2 regions of the Aeromicrobium sp. WCS2018Hpa-31 genome follow, and region 2 is predicted to be linked to the other one. Evidence: riboswitches for the same ligand, from Rfam matches in the RefSeq annotation. Region 2 holds a riboswitch; the other holds the start of a gene.
What was found. A riboswitch is a leader RNA that binds a small molecule or an ion and turns the genes downstream of it on or off. The one in region 2 is predicted to bind thiamine pyrophosphate.
Positions count from the first base shown of each region.

Region 1: it holds a riboswitch for thiamine pyrophosphate, as region 2 does, so the genes downstream of both, thiM (hydroxyethylthiazole kinase) here and RQG84_RS05305 (ECF transporter S component) in region 2, are expected to answer to the same signal.

Region 1 is NZ_JAVTJF010000006.1:280,756-284,147, forward strand. Features, by position in the region: gene RQG84_RS10080 (acetolactate synthase large subunit) at 1-401, shown strand, start outside; gene ilvN (acetolactate synthase small subunit) at 401-934, shown strand; gene ilvC (ketol-acid reductoisomerase) at 973-1,998, shown strand; TPP riboswitch at 2,055-2,148, shown strand; gene thiM (hydroxyethylthiazole kinase) at 2,137-2,925, shown strand; gene RQG84_RS10100 (thiamine phosphate synthase) at 2,922-3,392, shown strand, end outside.
Region 2 is NZ_JAVTJF010000003.1:278,886-282,277, forward strand. Features, by position in the region: gene RQG84_RS05290 (NUDIX hydrolase family protein) at 1-445, opposite strand, end outside; gene RQG84_RS05295 (GPP34 family phosphoprotein) at 505-1,173, opposite strand; gene RQG84_RS05300 (ankyrin repeat domain-containing protein) at 1,228-1,635, shown strand; TPP riboswitch at 1,694-1,804, shown strand; gene RQG84_RS05305 (ECF transporter S component) at 1,794-2,429, shown strand; gene RQG84_RS05310 (ABC transporter ATP-binding protein) at 2,489-3,392, shown strand, end outside.

The DNA of each region.
Region 1 (3,392 bases), on a different contig from region 2:
AGGAGCTCGCCACCTGCGCCATCGAGGGCATCCCGATCAAGGTCGCGGTCATCAACAACTCCTCGCTCGGCATGGTGCGCCAGTGGCAGACCCTGTTCTACGAGGGCCGCTACTCCAACACCGACCTCAACACCGGTCCGGAGTCCATCGGTGCACGCCGCATCCCCGACTTCGTGAAGCTGGCGGAGGCCTACGGCTGCGTGGGCCTGCGCTGCGACAGCGAGGACCAGCTCGACGCCGTCATCAAGGAGGCCATGGCGATCACCGACCGACCCGTCGTCATCGACTTCGTGGTCGAGCGCGACGCCATGGTCTGGCCGATGGTCGCGGCCGGCACGAGCAACGACGACATCAAGATCGCGCGCGACATGGCGCCCGAGTGGGACGACGAGGACCTCTGATGACAACGCAGCACACGCTCAGCGTCCTGGTGGAGAACACCCCGGGCGTCCTGGCCCGCGTCTCGAGCCTGTTCATGCGGCGCGGGTTCAACATCGACTCGCTCGCGGTCGGCCCCACGGAGATCCCCGAGATCTCCCGCATGACGATCGTCGTCAACGTCGACGAGCTGCCCCTGGAGCAGGTCACCAAGCAGCTCAACAAGCTCGTGAACGTGCTGAAGATCGTCGAGCTGGACTCGGCGTCGGCGGTCGAGCGCGAGCTCATGCTCATCAAGGTGCGCACGGACGCGCAGACCCGTGGACAGGTGCTCGAGACCGTGCAGCTGTTCCGCGCCAAGGTCGTCGACGTGTCCACCGATGCCGTCACCATCGAGGCGACGGGCGACTCGGGCAAGCTGACGGCCATGCTCAACGTGCTCGAGCCGTTCGGCATCCGCGAGATCGCCCAGTCCGGTCGCGTCGCGATCGGACGCGGCGCGCGGTCCATCACCGACCGCACGCTGCGGACGGTGCCGGGCCACCAGAGCGCCTGACCATCCCACGAACCCATCCACGACACGAGGAGATACCAGTGGCCGAGTTGTTCTACGACGACGACGCAGACCTCAGCATCATCCAGGGCAAGCAGGTTGCCGTCATCGGCTACGGCAGCCAGGGACACGCCCACGCCCTGAACCTGCGCGACTCCGGCGTCGACGTCCGCGTCGGCCTCGCCGAAGGCTCCAAGAGCCGCGAGAAGGCCGAGGCCGAGGGCCTGCGCGTGCTCAGCGTCGCCGACGCCGTCGAGGAGGCCGACGTCATCGTCGTGCTGACCCCCGACCAGGTGCAGCGCCACGTGTACGCCGAGTCCATCGAGCCCAACCTCGTCGACGGCGACGCGCTCGTGTTCGGCCACGGCTTCAACATCCGGTACGGCTACATCAAGCCGCCCGCCGGTGTCGACGTGCTGCTGGTGGCGCCGAAGGCTCCCGGCCACACCGTGCGCCGTGAGTTCGTCGCCGGCCGCGGCATCCCCGACATCATCGCCGTCGAGCAGGACGCCAGCGGCCAGGGCTGGGACCTCGCCCTCTCGTACGCGAAGGCCATCGGCGGCGCCCGCGCCGGCGTCATCAAGACGACCTTCACCGAGGAGACCGAGACCGACCTCTTCGGCGAGCAGGCCGTGCTGTGCGGCGGCATGTCGCACCTCGTGCAGGCCGGGTTCGAGACCCTCACCGAGGCCGGCTACCAGCCGGAGATCGCCTACTTCGAGGTGCTGCACGAGCTCAAGCTCATCGTCGACCTCATGTGGGAGGGCGGCATCGCCAAGCAGCGCTGGAGCATCTCCGACACCGCTGAGTACGGCGACTACGTCTCCGGACCGCGTGTGGTCGACTCCTCGGTCAAGGAGCGCATGCAGGCCGTGCTCGCCGACATCCAGGACGGCACGTTCGCCAAGCGCTTCATCGACGACCAGGACGCCGGCGCCCCGGAGTTCCTCGCCCTGCGCGAGCAGGAGGCCGGTCACCCGATCGAGGCCACCGGCAAGGTGCTGCGCTCCCACTTCTCGTGGAAGCAGTCCGACGATGACTACGTCGAGGGTTCTGCCGCTCGCTGACGCACCGCTAGAGCCACGAAGGCCCCCGTCCGACGGACGGGGGCCTTCGCTATGGTCGTGGACGTCCGGGGTGCCCCGCAGGGGCTGAGATGACACCCGCCGAACCTGATCCGGTTAGCACCGGCGCGAGGGAGACACATGGATCCGACGTCTGCCGTCACCACGGCCCTGCGTGAGCGAGCACCTCTGGTGCAGTGCCTCACCAACTTCGTCTCGATGGACCTGACGGCCAACGTGCTGTCCGCGGTGGGCGCGTCGCCCGCCATGGTGCACGATCCTCAGGAGTCCGCCGAGCTGGCCGCGCTCGCCGACGCTGTCTACGTGAACATCGGGACGCCGTCGCCGCGCTGGGCCGACGGCATGCGGCTGGCCGCGGCGCAGGCACGGGCCGACGGCACGCCCTGGGTGCTGGACCCGGTGGCGGTGGGCGCAACGCGTTACCGGCGTGAGCTCGTCGACGACCTGCTGCGTCTGCGCCCGACCGTCGTGCGTGCCAATGCGGGGGAGGTGCTGGCGCTGGCCGGCACGGTCGGAGCGTCGCGCGGGGTCGACAGCCTGGCCGACGCGCAGGACGCCCACGTGGCCGCCCGCACCGTCGCCCGCGAGCACGGCTGCGTCGTCGTGGTCAGTGGCCCGGTCGACCTCGTCACCGACGGCGACCGTGCGCTGCACGTCCACGGCGGTCACCGCTGGATGCCGATGATCACCGCGCTCGGGTGCTCCTCGAGCGCCCTCGTGGCGGCGGCCTGTGCCGTCGTCGACGACCCGGTGGCCGCCGCCGCCGGGGCCATGGGGCTGCTGGCCTCCGCCGGGACCTCGGCGGCCGAGGTCGCCGAGGGGCCGGCCAGCCTGCGGGTGTCGATCGTCGACCGCCTTGCCGAGCCGGGGCGGCTCGAGCCGGGCTCCCACGTCCGTCCCGGCGCATGAGGCCCCCGAGATACCCCGACCTGCGTCTGTACCTCGTCACCGACCCGTCGTTCGGGTCCGACCTGCGCCGCGTCGTGGTGCCGGCCGTCGAGGGCGGCGTGACGTGCGTGCAGGTGCGGGCGAAGCGCGCGACCGTCGAGGAGCTCACGGCTCAGGTCGAGTCGCTCCGCGACGCGCTGGCGGGGTCGGGCGTTCCGCTCCTGAGCAACGACCACGTGGTCCGGGCCGCTGCCGGAGTGCACGGCGGCGCGGGGGACGCACACCCCACGGTGCTCCGGGCCCAGGTCGGCCCGGACGCCTTCGTCGGGTGGTCCGTGGAGCACCTGGACCAGCTCGACGACGAGGCTGCGGTGTCGGCGTGCAGCTACGTGGCAGTGAGCCCGGTGCACGACACCGCGACCAAGCGTGACACCGCGCCGCCGCTCGGCCTGCGTGGAGTGGCTCACGTGGCGCGTCGCGTCGACGGC
Region 2 (3,392 bases):
TCATCCAGCTGAGCTCGAGGGCGTCCTGGCGCGGGTTGCACTCACCCGTGACCGGCACGACGTACACGAGCGCCACCGCGTGCTGGCGGGGGTCGTGCAGGGGCGTGACACCCGGCAGCGGGAAGTACTCGGCCACCGTGAACGGCACGATCGACGCCGACAGCTGCGGGAAGGCGGTGGGACCGAGGTCCTTCTCGAGGTTGCGCAGCAGCGCGTCGCGCACCGACTCGCCGTGGGTGACGCGTCCGGAGACGAAGGTGCGCGTCATGGCCCCGGTCGTGGGTGAACCACGCAGCAGCAGACCCAGGTGCTCGACCTGGCCGTGGGCGTCCACCCGGACGGGGATCCCCTCGACGTAGAGGATCGGCACGCGCGAGCGGGTCTCGTCGAGCGCGATCTCGGAGAGCCAGCCGGGATTGGGGTCAGGGGTGCGGACGGACGCCATGGCCTCATCCTCCCTCACGCGTGGGCGTGAGCCGTGTCGCCCCGGCGGGACGGCCCTCGTCAGGAGCTCGACGCGGTGGTGGAGGCCGCGATGCTGGCCGTCATCGCGGCGGTCATGGCGGCCTGGGCGTCCTGGATCGCCTTGCGGACGCCCTCGCTGGCCCAGTCGCCGTCGGCGACGACCTTGGCCCGCGCCTTCGCGGCCTTCCTCTCCCGCTTCTCGACCACGAGGCCGAGCTGGTCGGCGGCCAGGAGCAGGCCGACGAGCGGACCCGTGACCTGGTCGGCGGGCTGGTCGTGCAGGAGCACCTGCCGCATGGAGCCGACGAGCTGGTCGCGTCGTGCGACGCTGACGAGCTCGTACCGCTCCAGCCGGATGCCCAGCACGCGGCGCTGCTCGTCCCGCACGAGCCCGTCGGCCTCCAGGGACGCGAGCACGGCCTTGCGCTGCTTCTTGCCCAGGCGGGTCACGATCGCCTTCGGCGCCTGGTGACCCTTCTGCCAGACGCGCTCGAAGGCGGCCTGCAGGTCGGGATCGTCCACGGGTGTGCGGTCGGCGACGGCCACGCGGGCCTTCCGTCCCGTGCCCACGAGCTCGAGGCGACCGAGCAGCACGAGGTCGATGAGTGCCGCGCCACCGAGCGCGGGCTCGGCGGCCATCGACGGCAGCCGTACCTTGCCCGACTCCGGGTCGAGCGCCACGAGCAGGAGGTCGCGAGCCACGGTCATGCCTCGAGCGTAGGCCGACCTGCGACGGCCGTCACCCCGCCCTACGGTCGAGGGATGGACACGTCGGACGACCCCACCGCCCCCGACCGAGACGCCCTCGACCCGCGGGCCGTGGCGCTGGCGCAGGACCTGCTGGACGACGCCCGCGAGGGTCGCACCGAGCGGTTGGTGCAGCACGTCGACGCGGGCGTCCCGGTCGAGCTCACCGATGCCTCGGGCAACACGCTGCTCATGCTCGCGGCCTACCACGGGCATGCGGGGACGGTGGCCGCGCTCACCGCCCGCGGCGCCGTCGTCGACGCGCTGAACGACCGCGGCCAGAGCCCGCTGGCCGGTGCGGTGTTCAAGGGTGAGGACGCGGTGGTGCGGGTCCTGCTCGAGGCCGGCGCCGACCCGGACGCCGGTCACCCGACGGCCCGCGAGACCGCGGCGATGTTCGGACGCGCGGACCTCCTGGCCTGACCCCGGCTCACGGCCCGGACGGGCTGGGCGCGGTGGCCCGTGGACGGCTAGGCTGGCGTCACCACGACAGGGGAGCGCCGCCGCAGAGGGCGCTGAGAGTGCGGATCAGCCGCAGACCCTTGAACCTGCTCCGGTTAGCACCGGCGAAGGGAGTCACGATGAGTTCTGCATCCACGCGTACACCGACCGAGGGTCGGGCACGTCTGTCCTATCGCACCATCGACCTCGTCACGATCGCGTCGCTCGGTGTCGCGTTCGGGGTCATCTTCTGGGCCTGGGGGAAGCTCTACGGCCTCCTCGACCTGGCCGCGACGATCGGCTACCCGCCGGCCGGCGCGCTGCTCGGCGGCGGCTGGCTCCTCGCCGGGGTCGTCGGCGGGCTGGTCATCCGCAGGCCGGGTGCCGCGTTCGGCACCGAGGTGGTGGCCGCCGCGATCTCGATGTTCGTGCTCGGCGGCACCGAGTGGGGCTTCACCGTCCTGCTCTCGGGCCTCGTGCAGGGCGCCGGCGCCGAGCTGGGCTTCGCCCTCGGTCGCTACCGCCGGTGGGGTCTCGGCGTGGCCGTCCTCGCGGGCGTGCTGTCGGCCGTGTTCGCCTCCGTCTACGAGTGGAACTTCTACTACGTCGACTGGGGCCTCGCCTACAAGGTCGCCCACCTCGGCTTCTTCGCCGTGTCGGGAGCGGTCGTCGCCGGTCTGCTCGGCTGGATGCTCGTCCGCTCGCTCGCGGGCACCGGGGCGCTCGACTCCTTCGGCGCCGGTCGCGACGCCGCCGGAGAGGGCGTGCAGGCCTGACCGCCCTGACCACCACCCGACCCGTCGAGGTCCGCCTCGACGGGTTCGGGTGGCGGCCGGTGGGTCACGCCCGACCCGTCGTGGCCGACCTCGACCTGCACGTCCCCGCGGGCCAGCGGGTGCTGCTCGCGGGGCCGAGTGGCGCCGGGAAGTCGACCCTCCTGCTGGCGCTCGCCGGTGCGCTGGGCGAGTCCGTGCCCGGGGACCTCTCGGGATCGGTCCGCGCCGAGGGCGTGCGGGGTCTCGTGACGCAGCAGCCCGGCGACGCCGTGGTGTCGGCCCGCGTGGGCCGCGACGTCGCCTTCGGGCCCGAGAACCTCGGTCTCGACCACGACGAGACGTGGCGCCGGGTCGACGCGGCGCTCGACGCGGTCGGCCTGCCCTACGGTCGTGAGCACCCCACCGACGCGCTCTCCGGCGGAGAGACCCAACGTCTGGCCCTGGCCGGTGCCCTCGCGCTGCGCCCCGGTCTGCTGCTGCTCGACGAGCCGACCTCGATGCTCGACGAGGCCTCGGCCGCCGAGGTCCGACGGGCGGTCACCGACGCCGTGGCGTCGACGGGCGCGACGCTCGTGGTGGTGGAGCACCGCATCGGACCCTGGCTCGACCTCGTGGACCGGGTGGTCGTCCTCGGCCGTGACGGTGGCGTGCTCGCCGACACGGACCCGACCACCTTCGTGGCCGCGCACCGTGAGTCCCTCGGCGCGGCCGGGGTCTGGATGCCCGGGCTCGCGGCTCCTGTCCCGGTGCTCCCGGACCGGGGGCTGGTGGCCCCGGACGAGGGCTCGGTGCCGCTCGACGTCGAGCGGCTCACGGTCGAGCTGGTGCGTCGCTCGTGGCGCGGCACCACCCGCACCCGCGCCCTCGACGACGTCGGCCTGCGCCTGGTCGACGGCGCCGCGCACGCCGTCGTCGGTCCGTCGGGGGCGGGCAAGTCCACGCTGCTCGCGGCGTGCGCCGGTC